Regions from separate parts of the Herbaspirillum sp. 1173 genome, predicted to be linked through region 3. Evidence: predicted binding sites of a transcription regulator. Region 3 holds the regulator's gene; each other region holds the start of a gene.
What was found. The regulator sigma-54, encoded in region 3, starts transcription at its own class of promoters, with help from an activator protein. The targets are predictions, from matches to a motif close to TGGCANGNAANCTGCTTT.
Positions count from the first base shown of each region.

Region 1: the regulator sigma-54 is predicted to act here: its motif matches at 2,149-2,166, upstream of prpB (methylisocitrate lyase).
Region 2: the regulator sigma-54 is predicted to act here: its motif matches at 1,915-1,932, upstream of J2X56_RS16875 (nitrate- and nitrite sensing domain-containing protein).

Region 1 covers NZ_JAVDSP010000001.1:1,662,673-1,665,949, forward strand. Annotated here, with positions in the region: gene prpC (2-methylcitrate synthase) at 1-1,082, opposite strand, end outside; gene prpB (methylisocitrate lyase) at 1,156-2,046, opposite strand; gene prpR (propionate catabolism operon regulatory protein PrpR) at 2,365-3,277, shown strand, end outside.
Region 2 covers NZ_JAVDSP010000005.1:29,561-32,837, reverse strand. Annotated here, with positions in the region: gene atzF (allophanate hydrolase) at 1-591, shown strand, start outside; gene J2X56_RS16875 (nitrate- and nitrite sensing domain-containing protein) at 616-1,875, opposite strand; gene J2X56_RS16870 (YitT family protein) at 1,991-2,668, opposite strand; gene J2X56_RS16865 (alpha/beta hydrolase) at 3,136-3,277, opposite strand, start outside.
Region 3 covers NZ_JAVDSP010000010.1:109,267-112,543, forward strand. Annotated here, with positions in the region: gene lptB (LPS export ABC transporter ATP-binding protein) at 1-429, shown strand, start outside; gene J2X56_RS23610 (RNA polymerase factor sigma-54) at 561-2,051, shown strand; gene hpf (ribosome hibernation-promoting factor, HPF/YfiA family) at 2,204-2,566, shown strand; gene J2X56_RS23620 (hypothetical protein) at 2,629-2,775, opposite strand; gene grxD (Grx4 family monothiol glutaredoxin) at 2,937-3,248, shown strand; gene J2X56_RS23630 (UbiX family flavin prenyltransferase) at 3,271-3,277, shown strand, end outside.

The DNA of each region.
Region 1 (3,277 bases), on a different contig from region 3:
TTGTTGTCGATGCGCTGTTCGATGATGTGCGCCGCCCAGCCCGAGGTGCGGGCAATGACGAACAGCGGCGTGAACATCGCGGTCGGTACGCCCATCATGTGGTAGGACACGGCCGAGAACCAGTCCAGGTTGGGGAACATCTTCTTGATGTCCCACATGACCGTTTCCAGGCGTTCGGCGATGTCGAACATCTTGGTCGAACCGGCTTCCTTGGAGAGCTTGCGCGCCACTTCCTTGATGACCTTGTTGCGCGGGTCGGAGATGGTGTAGACCGGATGGCCGAAACCGATCACCACTTCCTTGTTCTCGACGCGGCGGCGGATGTCGGCTTCGGCTTCGTCGGGGTTGTCATAGCGCTTCTGGATCTCGAAGGCCACTTCATTGGCGCCGCCGTGCTTGGGGCCGCGCAGTGCGCCGATGGCACCGGTGATGGCCGAATACATGTCCGAACCGGTGCCGGCGATGACGCGGCCGGTGAAGGTGGAGGCGTTGAATTCGTGTTCCGCGTACAGGATCAGCGAGGTGTGCATGGCCTTCTCCCAGGCGTCGGAAGGCTTCTCGCCGTGCAGTAGGTGCAGGAAGTGCGCGCCGATGGAATCGTCATCGGTCTCCACTTCGATGCGGTTGCCATTGTGGCTGTAGTGGTACCAGTACAGCAGCATGGAACCGAGCGACGCCATCAGGCGGTCGGCGATGTCGCGCGCGCCGGGGGTGTTGTGGTCATCCTTCTCCGGCAGCACGCAACCCAGCGCCGAGACGCCGGTGCGCATCACGTCCATCGGATGCGAGGCCGCAGGCAGCCATTCCAGCGCCGCCTTGACGTTGGCCGGCAGGCCGCGCAGGGCCTTGAGCTTGGCCTTGTAGGCGCGCAGTTCGGCCGCTGTCGGCAGCTTGCCGTGCACCAGCAGGTGAGCGATTTCCTCGAACTCGCAGCTGTCGGCCACGTCCAGGATGTCGTAGCCGCGATAGTGCAGGTCATTGCCGGTCTTGCCGACGGTACACAGGGCGGTGTTGCCGGCGGTCACGCCAGAGAGGGCAACGGATTTCTTGGGCTTGAAACCGGGGGCTTGCTGATCGCTCATCGTGTTCTCCTCGTAGTCTGTATTGGCTCGAAACTGATTATCGGAAGGGGGTATTCGGTCTTGCGGTAATGTTTTACTTGTTCTTCTGCTGGGCAAACAGCGCATCCAGACGCTGCTCGTAGCTGTGGTAATCGATGCGGTCATAGAGCTCCATCCGGGTCTGCATGGTATCGACCACGTTCTTCTGGGTGCCGTCGCGGCGAATCGCCTGGTAGACGTTTTCGGCGGCCTTGTTCATGGCGCGGAAGGCCGAGAGCGGATAGAGCACCAGGCCCACATCGGCCCCCTTCAATTCGTCGACGGTGAACAGCGGCGTCGAGCCGAATTCGGTGATGTTGGCCAGGATCGGTACCTTCACCGCATTGGCGAACTGCTTGTACATGGCGAGGTCGGTGATGGCTTCCGGGAAGATCATGTCGGCCCCGGCTTCGACGCAGGCCACGGCGCGCTCGATGGCGGCGTCCAGCCCTTCGACCGCCAGCGCATCGGTGCGCGCCATGATGACGAAGTTCTCATCGGTACGGGCATCGACGGCGGCCTTGATGCGGTCCACCATTTCCTGTTTGGTGACGATTTCCTTGTTGGGACGATGGCCGCAGCGCTTGGCGCCGACCTGGTCTTCGATGTGCATGGCGGCCGCGCCGAACTTGATCATGGACTTCACGGTGCGCGCCACGTTGAAGGCCGAGGCACCGAATCCGGTATCGACGTCCACTAGCAGCGGCAGGTCGCACACGTCAGTGATGCGGCGCACGTCGGTGAGCACGTCATCCAGGTTGGAGATGCCCAGGTCAGGCAGGCCCAGCGAACCCGCAGCCACGCCGCCGCCGGACAGGTAGATCGCGCGGAAGCCGGCACGCTTGGCCAGCAGGGCGTGATTGGCGTTGATCGCGCCGATGACTTGCAAGGGGGATTCTTCCTGGACGGCCTGGCGGAACGCTGCGCCTGCGGAGTGGAGAGCCATGGTGGACACCTTCTCGATGAGGTTGAAATACGGAAAGTCTGGATTGCCTGACTGCGGCGGGCGGGGCTGCATCACACCCGTCCTGCGACATGTGCGTTCACCATTGCAACGGCCGTGCCATCGCAGTGCAGCATTGCATGGCGCAAGGCATGAAAAAACCTTCATATCGTCTGAAACCAGCGCCGGACAAGGCTGGCAGGCTTCCCTTCCGGTGCGCTCTCCGGGCGTACCCGCCTTCTGTCGGGTTGATGTTCCACAACCCTGGCCGTTTCATCAGTGTTACATTAACGTTTCATAGAAACGCCGCGAACGCCCACCATGAAACGCCCTGCCCCCGCTGACCGCCTGGCCGACAAGCCCGTGATCTGGACCGTGTCCGTGTCGCGCCTCTCCGAACTCTTCCGCGACATCACGCTGGAATTCGACGGCGTGGCCGATATCGAGCCCATACATCTGGGCTTCGACGAGGCCGTGCGCGCCATCCGCGAGCGCCTGGCCAGCGAGCGCTGCGATGTGGTGATCTCGGCCGGCTCCAACGGTGCCTATCTCAAAAGCCGCCTGCCAGTGCCGGTGGTGGTGGCGCGCGCCAGCGGCTTCGACGTGATGCAGGCACTGGCCCGTGCCCGCCAGATCAGCGCGCGCATCGGGCTGGTCACTTATCAGGAGGCGATGCCGGCCCTGACCGAATTCCAGCAGATGTTCGGACTCGACATCGCCCAGCGCACCTATGCCACCGAAGAAGACGCGCGCGCCGTAGTGCAGGAACTGAAAGCCGGCGGCGTGCAGGCGGTGGTCGGGGCCGGGCTCATCACCGACCTGGCCGAGGAAGCGGGGATGCAGGGGATCTTCCTCTACTCCTCGGCCACGGTGCGGCAGGCCTTTGAAGATGCGCTGGAACTGGCGCGGCTGACACAGCTGGAAAGCACGCGCGGCCCCAGTCTGCCGGTCGCTGACAGCCTGCGCGCACGGCATCACCTCAAGGACCTGCGGGGCGATTCGGAGGTGATGGAAACGGTGCGCCAGTCGATCACGCTCTTTGCGCGCTCGCCGGCCAACGTATTGATCCAGGGTGAGACCGGCACCGGCAAGGAACTGGCGGCGCAAGCCATCCATCGTGCTCATCCGCGCATGCAGGGCAAGACCCAGGCAGCCCACCCCTTCGTGGCCATCAATTGCGGCGCGCTGGCCGAATCGCTGCTGGAATCCGAACTGTTCGGTTATGAGGAAGGCG
Region 2 (3,277 bases), on a different contig from region 3:
AGTCCGGTCCTGTTCGTGGAGGCGCTGGAGCAGATGGAGGCCATCGGCGGTGTGCCCGTGACCATCGATTTCACTCCCTTCCTGGAGGCAGCGCGTCTGCTCTACGAAGGGCCGTGGGTAGCAGAACGCTACAGCACCATCGAGGCACTGCTGCAGGAACGGCCTGAGGAAATCCTGCCGGTGATTCGCGACGTGCTGCGCAAGGCACCGCAGTTCAGCGCCGTCGATACCTTCCGCGCGCAATATCGCCTGCAGCAACTGAAGGCCGAATGCGACCGCATTCTGGCCACCGTCGATTGCGTGGTGACGCCGGCCTATCCGCGCCCGGTGACGCTTGAAGAATTGCGCGAGCAGCCAGTGCAGCGCAATTCGGACCTGGGCTGGTACACCAACTTCATGAACATGCTGGATTACGCCGCCGTGGCCACGCCCATGAATTTCATGAAGAACGGCCTGCCCTGGGGCATCACGGTATTCGGTCCGGCCTTCAGCGACCAGAGGCTGCTGGGTGTGGCCGATGCCCTGCAGCGCGCCCATGGGCGGCCGCTGGCCGGGCAGCGTCACATCGAAAGCCGGCTGCTGGCTGCTTGAAAGAGCGAGGGCAGGGAGGCCGGATCAGGCGTCCGGCAGGATCTCGGTCAGCGACAGGATCGCCTGCGCCACTTCGGCAATGCGCCGGTTCTGGTTCATCGCATGCTTGCGCAGCAGGCGATAGGCGGCCTCTTCGTTGAGACCCTGCTTCATCATCAGCACGCCCTTGGCGCGTTCGATGAGCTTGCGTTCTTCCAGGCTCTCGCGCACGGTGGCCAGTTCCTGGGTCAGGTTCTGCAGGCGTTCGGACTGGGTGCGCAGGATGTCGACGATGGATTGGGTCAGGTGCGGGCCCACGCCCGCGCTCAGCGAGCCGTCCGGCAACGGCTGGCCATCCAGGCCGGAGGCGAAGGCCGTCAGCGAGGCCAGCGGATCACGGTCATCGGCCTGCGTGAAGAACTGGCCCTGATGGTCCAGGTCCTTCTGCAATTCGCGGATCTTGTCCTGGCATTGCGACTGCACGTATTGCGCGAGATGGATCTCGACCTGATGCAGGCCATCCATGCGGGTGGAGCAGCACTGATACCAGGCATCGGCCAGCTCGGGATCCAGCGGCCGGCCGTGGGCGGTGAGCAGCTTGCGGCGCAGGCGTTCCAGATCGGCCAGCGGCAGCGTGGCCTGCATGGCGCTCCATTCATTGCGGAAGCCTTCGGCGAAGGATTCGAAACGGCGCAGGGCCTGTTCCTGCATCTCGATCTGGGTCTCGATGGTCTGTTCCTGTTCGCGCGTGATCTTGCCCGTGACGAAGGCGGCAGCGCCGGCGGCCCGTTCGCGGCCGGCAAATTCCTTGCCTTGCATCAGGTTGAACAGCGCCACCAGCAACCGCGAAATCTGCGGATCCACCGCCACGTCAGCGGCTTCGAATACCAGCGCCAGCAAGGCACCCACCACGGTCTTGAAACGCTCGTAGCTGGCCGCCGGGGTGCAGGCCAGTGCGGCCACATCGGCGCGCAGCTTGGGCAGCCCGTCCAGCGCATGCAGGGCGAAGGCGATGCGGGTGTAGAGGCGAGCGCCGTTGGAGAGGGCGTTGTCGGGGACGGTGGAGCCGAGCCAGGTGTCGAACTCGCACTGGGCCGCCTGGCTGGCGGCCACGCGCTCCTGCCAGGCCTGCGCATCCCGCTCGCCGCGCGAACCGAGATAGATGTTGGACAGGCCGCGTTCCTGCTGCAGGCAATGGATGAGCTTGCCCACGGTCAGTACCAGCTGGCAGGTGTGTGCCAGGCGTTGCAGTTCTTCCGCTTCGCAGCGGCGGGCGGTGATCAGGTAGTTCAGGACTTGGCTCATGGCGGGCAGGGCTAAGAATCACAATGGCTGGCCGCATCGCGAGCAAGATTCGTGCGATGCATGGATGTCCCGGATTGTAATGGAATCGCCCCGCCCGGCGCTTCCCCTGCCAGCGCTAGCGGGCGATATACCACTCGTAGCGATGATTCCACGCCACGAACAGGTTCATCGTGATGGCGCCGACCAGCGAATAGAACACGCGATCCATCGGCAGGAACAGCGCCGCCGTCGCAAACAGCGCCAGGTCGAAACCCATGAGCAGCCAGCCGGCCTTGAAGCCGGTGCGCTCTTGCACATAGGTAGCCAGGATGCTCATGCCGCCGCAGCTGGCCTGGTGGCGGAACAGGCCGATCAGGCCAATGCCCACGCACAGGCCGGCCAGCACGGCACCGACGGCGGGATCGAGATGGCTGTAGCTGATGTAGTTGCCAGCCACGTTGGTCAGGACCGACACGGCGGTGACGGCCGCCAGAGTGCGCCAGGTGAAGGCCGCGCCCATGCGCAAGGCGGCCAGCAGGTAGAAGGGCAGGTTGATGATCGTGAAGGCCATGCCGAAGCTGATCCCGGTGGCATAGGTCACCAGGAAGGCCACGCCGGCGATCTGGCCGATGATCAGGCCCAGGCTGTGCAGCATGGACATGCCGAAGGCGATCATCACCACCCCGAAGAGCTGGCCCTGCAGGTTGTCGATCCAGCTGTGGCGCACGGCCGGGGTGGCAGGAGCCGTTGCGCGCGCAGGAGGCGCGGAGGCAATCGGCGAGGAGGGCGAGGAATCCGCAGTGGAAGTCGTCATGGCAATACCAATCATCAATCGTGGATAACGAACGCGTCACGTCAATGGCCAGGCCGGCGGGTAAGCTGACCCAGTCATCAGTGTGCAGCTGCCTTCAATCGCCGACAGCCGCCGCAGGTGCGCATGGTAATGGATTTGTTGCAGTGCGGCGACCGCCGGATGAGGCGGCGCGGCGCTGCTGCAACACTTCTCGGCTAGCAGGAAATGTGCCAATGCAAAAAAGAGCAGCAAGGCAGCAGGATTCACCTTGCTGGTGCAAGGAATTGGCCGCAGGAGGGAAGATGACGGGTCTTTGGCGCGTTGGCATTCATCTGCGCTACAGATCAATCCACTTGCGTTCATCGATCGGGCGCATGAGTCTCACCGCACAGGCAACGTGGATCGGGCCAGCGCACTCTGCGTGGCCCGAAGAAGGAGGGAGAAAGCGATCAGGGCACTGATGTGGCACCCCTGATCGCCTGCAGCGGCTAGGCCAGGTGCGTGCGGAAGAAGCTGGTCAGCTTGTCGAAGGGAATCAGGTCGACACGGTCGTACAGGTCCACATGTACGGCCCCCGGGATGATCATCAGTTCCTTGGGCTCGGCGGCGGCGGCGAAGGCGGTTTCGCTG
Region 3 (3,277 bases):
GAACTGCGCCAGGAAGAGGGCAAGCCGCTCTCGCGCGATGAAATCGAAGGCCGCCTCAACAACCTGCTGCACGAACTGCAGATCGAGAAGCTGCGCGAAAGCCAGGCGCTGTCGCTCTCGGGCGGTGAACGCCGGCGCGTCGAGATCGCCCGCGCACTGGCCACCGATCCGCGCTTCGTGCTGCTGGATGAACCGTTCGCCGGTATCGACCCGATTGCCGTGATCGAGATCCAGCGCATCGTGCGCTTCCTGAAGGAACGCGGCATCGGCGTGCTGATCACCGACCACAACGTGCGCGAAACGCTGGGCATCTGTGATCGCGCCTACATCATCAACCAGGGCACGGTGCTGGCCAGCGGCAATCCGGAAGAGATCATCGCCAACGAGTCGGTGCGCCGCGTGTATCTGGGCGAGCATTTCCGCATGTAAGCGGTGCAGTCGGCTTGCCCGATACGCTTGAAGAAATACAGAGTGCACATCACGTAATACGCAACAAGCAATACGCAATACGCAACGACCGGCAGAGCAACCAGCGGGCCACGCCGCTTTCAGAAAGACAGATGAAACAGTCGCTCCAGTTACGTACCTCGCAGCACCTCGCATTGACGCCGCAACTGCAGCAGTCGATCAGACTGTTGCAACTGTCGACGCTGGAACTGCACCAGGAACTGGAACAGATCCTCTCCGATAATCCCCTGCTGGAACGCCTCGACGACGCGCTCGACAATTCGGTACGTCTGCTGGCCGATGGCGCGGTCTCCAGTTCGCCCTCCAGCGGCGTTGCCGAAACCAGTCACGAAGGCAGCGGCGAAGCGGCCCCGGCCGCCAGCGATGGCGATTCCAGCTTCGACTACCAGGACAACGCGCCGGAAGCCGGTGTCACGGGGGATGCCGACTGGAGCTTCGACGACGTCGCGCGCAGCGGCAAGTCGCCAGACGATGATGATGCCCGCCCGCAACTCGAAGCGCACGAACTGACCCTGCGCGAACACCTGCTGGAACAGATCCGCGTGACCGCACGCACCCTGCGTGATCGTGCGCTGCTGGAACTGCTCACCGATGCGCTGGACGAGAGCGGCTATCTGGAAGAGCCGCTCGAAGACATCCTCGCACGCCTGCCCGAAGAGCTGGGCATCGACATGGAAGAGCTGTCGATTTCGCTCAAGCTGCTGCAGAGCCTGGACCCGGCGGGTGTCGGTGCGCGCAGTGCCGGCGAATGCCTGGCCCTGCAGATCCGCCGCCTGCCCAAGATTCCCTTCGTGACGCGCAAGCTGGCCTTGAGGATCGTGGAGGATTACCTGCCGCTGTTTGCACAACGCGATTTCAACAAGATCAAGAAGGCACTGGATTGCGATGACGAAGACCTGCGCGAAGCGCAGGCGGTGATCCGCCAGTGCCGTCCGCATCCGGGTGCGGAATTCGCGCGTGATGCCTCGGACTATGTGGTGCCGGACGTGATTGTCAAGCAGACAAAGAACGGCTGGCAGGTCATGCTCAACCATGAGGTCATGCCCAAGCTGCGCGTCAATGCGATGTATGCCAGTGCATTGAAGCAAGCCAAGGGAGAAGGTTCGCTGTCGTCGCAGTTGCAGGAAGCCAAGTGGCTCATCAAGAACATGCGGCAACGTTTCGATACAATTTTGCGCGTCGCGCAGGCTATTGTGGAACGTCAAAGAAACTTCTTTTCACATGGGGCAGTGGCCATGCGCCCCCTTGTGCTGCGTGAAATTGCTGATACACTGGGTCTACACGAGAGCACCATCTCTCGCGTGACGACTCAGAAATACATGCTCACTCCGCATGGAATGTTTGAGTTGAAATACTTCTTCGGTAGCCATGTCGCGACTGAAACCGGAGGTGAAGCATCCTCCACCGCGATACGGGCGCTGATCAAACAGTTGATAGGAGCCGAGAACCCGCAGACCCCATTATCCGATAGCAAGATTGCGGATATGCTGGCAGAACAAGGCATGGTGGTCGCGCGACGCACAGTCGCCAAATACCGCGAAGTGTTGAAGATTCCGCCGGTCAATCTCCGCAAGTCCCTCTGAGTTTTTCCTCAGTTTTTCTGCAGTACCGTTGCTGTGTTCAGGCAAGCATCCGACTGATGCCCGCGCCATCCGACACGAAGACCGTGCCCGTGGTACAGCTGCAGCAGGATCGATTGCACGAACCTCCAGTGACTTCACGATAGGAGTCTTGTATGAATCTGACCATCAGTGGACACCACCTCGAACTGACCCCCGCCATCCGGGAATACGTGCAAAGCAAGCTCTCGCGTATCAAGCGCCATTTCGACAACGTGATCGACGTCAGCGTGATCCTGAGCGTAGATAAACTCACAGAAAAGGAAAAGCGCCAAAAAGCGGAAATCAACGTCCACATCAAGGGGAAGGATCTACATGCGGAAAGCATCGCACACGACCTCTACGCTGCCATTGACACGCTGATCGACAAGCTCGATCGCCAGGTCATCAAGCACAAGGACAAGTTGCAGGAGCATCACTCCATGGCCAAGCGCCTGCCGGACGAAACGCCGGAGGATGCGGTGGCCGGAGCGGCATAAGCCAGGACACCCTCGGCAAGCCACCTCGCAGCCGCAAGGCTGCTGAGAAAGCCAGCCGAATTTCATGAGGAAGGGGCGCGCAAGCGCCCTTTTTCATTTGCGGCCGCCGAACTGGCCAAGCCTGTGGAAAAGATATAAATCATTGCGTAAAGCAACTTTTCCACCGCCGCTGCTGACGATGATGCAAGGGACGGCTTGAATGTCTTCACGGCACCCTCATCTTCAACACAAGAATTTGCATACGATATAAATTATTTCCTCGATGCAATTTTTTGCCCGTTCAGACAGGCCACCAGCATGCAGGCGATTTCAACGCGCCCGCCGGCTTTTCCCTATAATGTCGGGCAATCCCATTTTTAAAGGCACAGCCATGAGCGACGTCCAATCCTGGATCAAAGAAACCGTGACCCAAAACCCCGTGGTGCTGTTCATGAAGGGCACTGCACAGTTCCCCCAATGCGGCTTTTCCGGCAAGGCCATCCAGCTGCTGAAGGCCAGCGGTGCCGAGAACATCGTCACCGTCAACGTGCTGGAAAGCCCGGACGTGCGCCAGGGCATCAAGGAATACTCGAACTGGCCGACCATTCCCCAGCTGTACGTGAAGGGCGAATTCGTCGGCGGCTCCGACATCATGACCGAGATGTACGAGTCCGGCGAACTGCAGACCCTGATCAAGGGCTGAGTTTTACTTGCCTGACTGACTCATGAGCA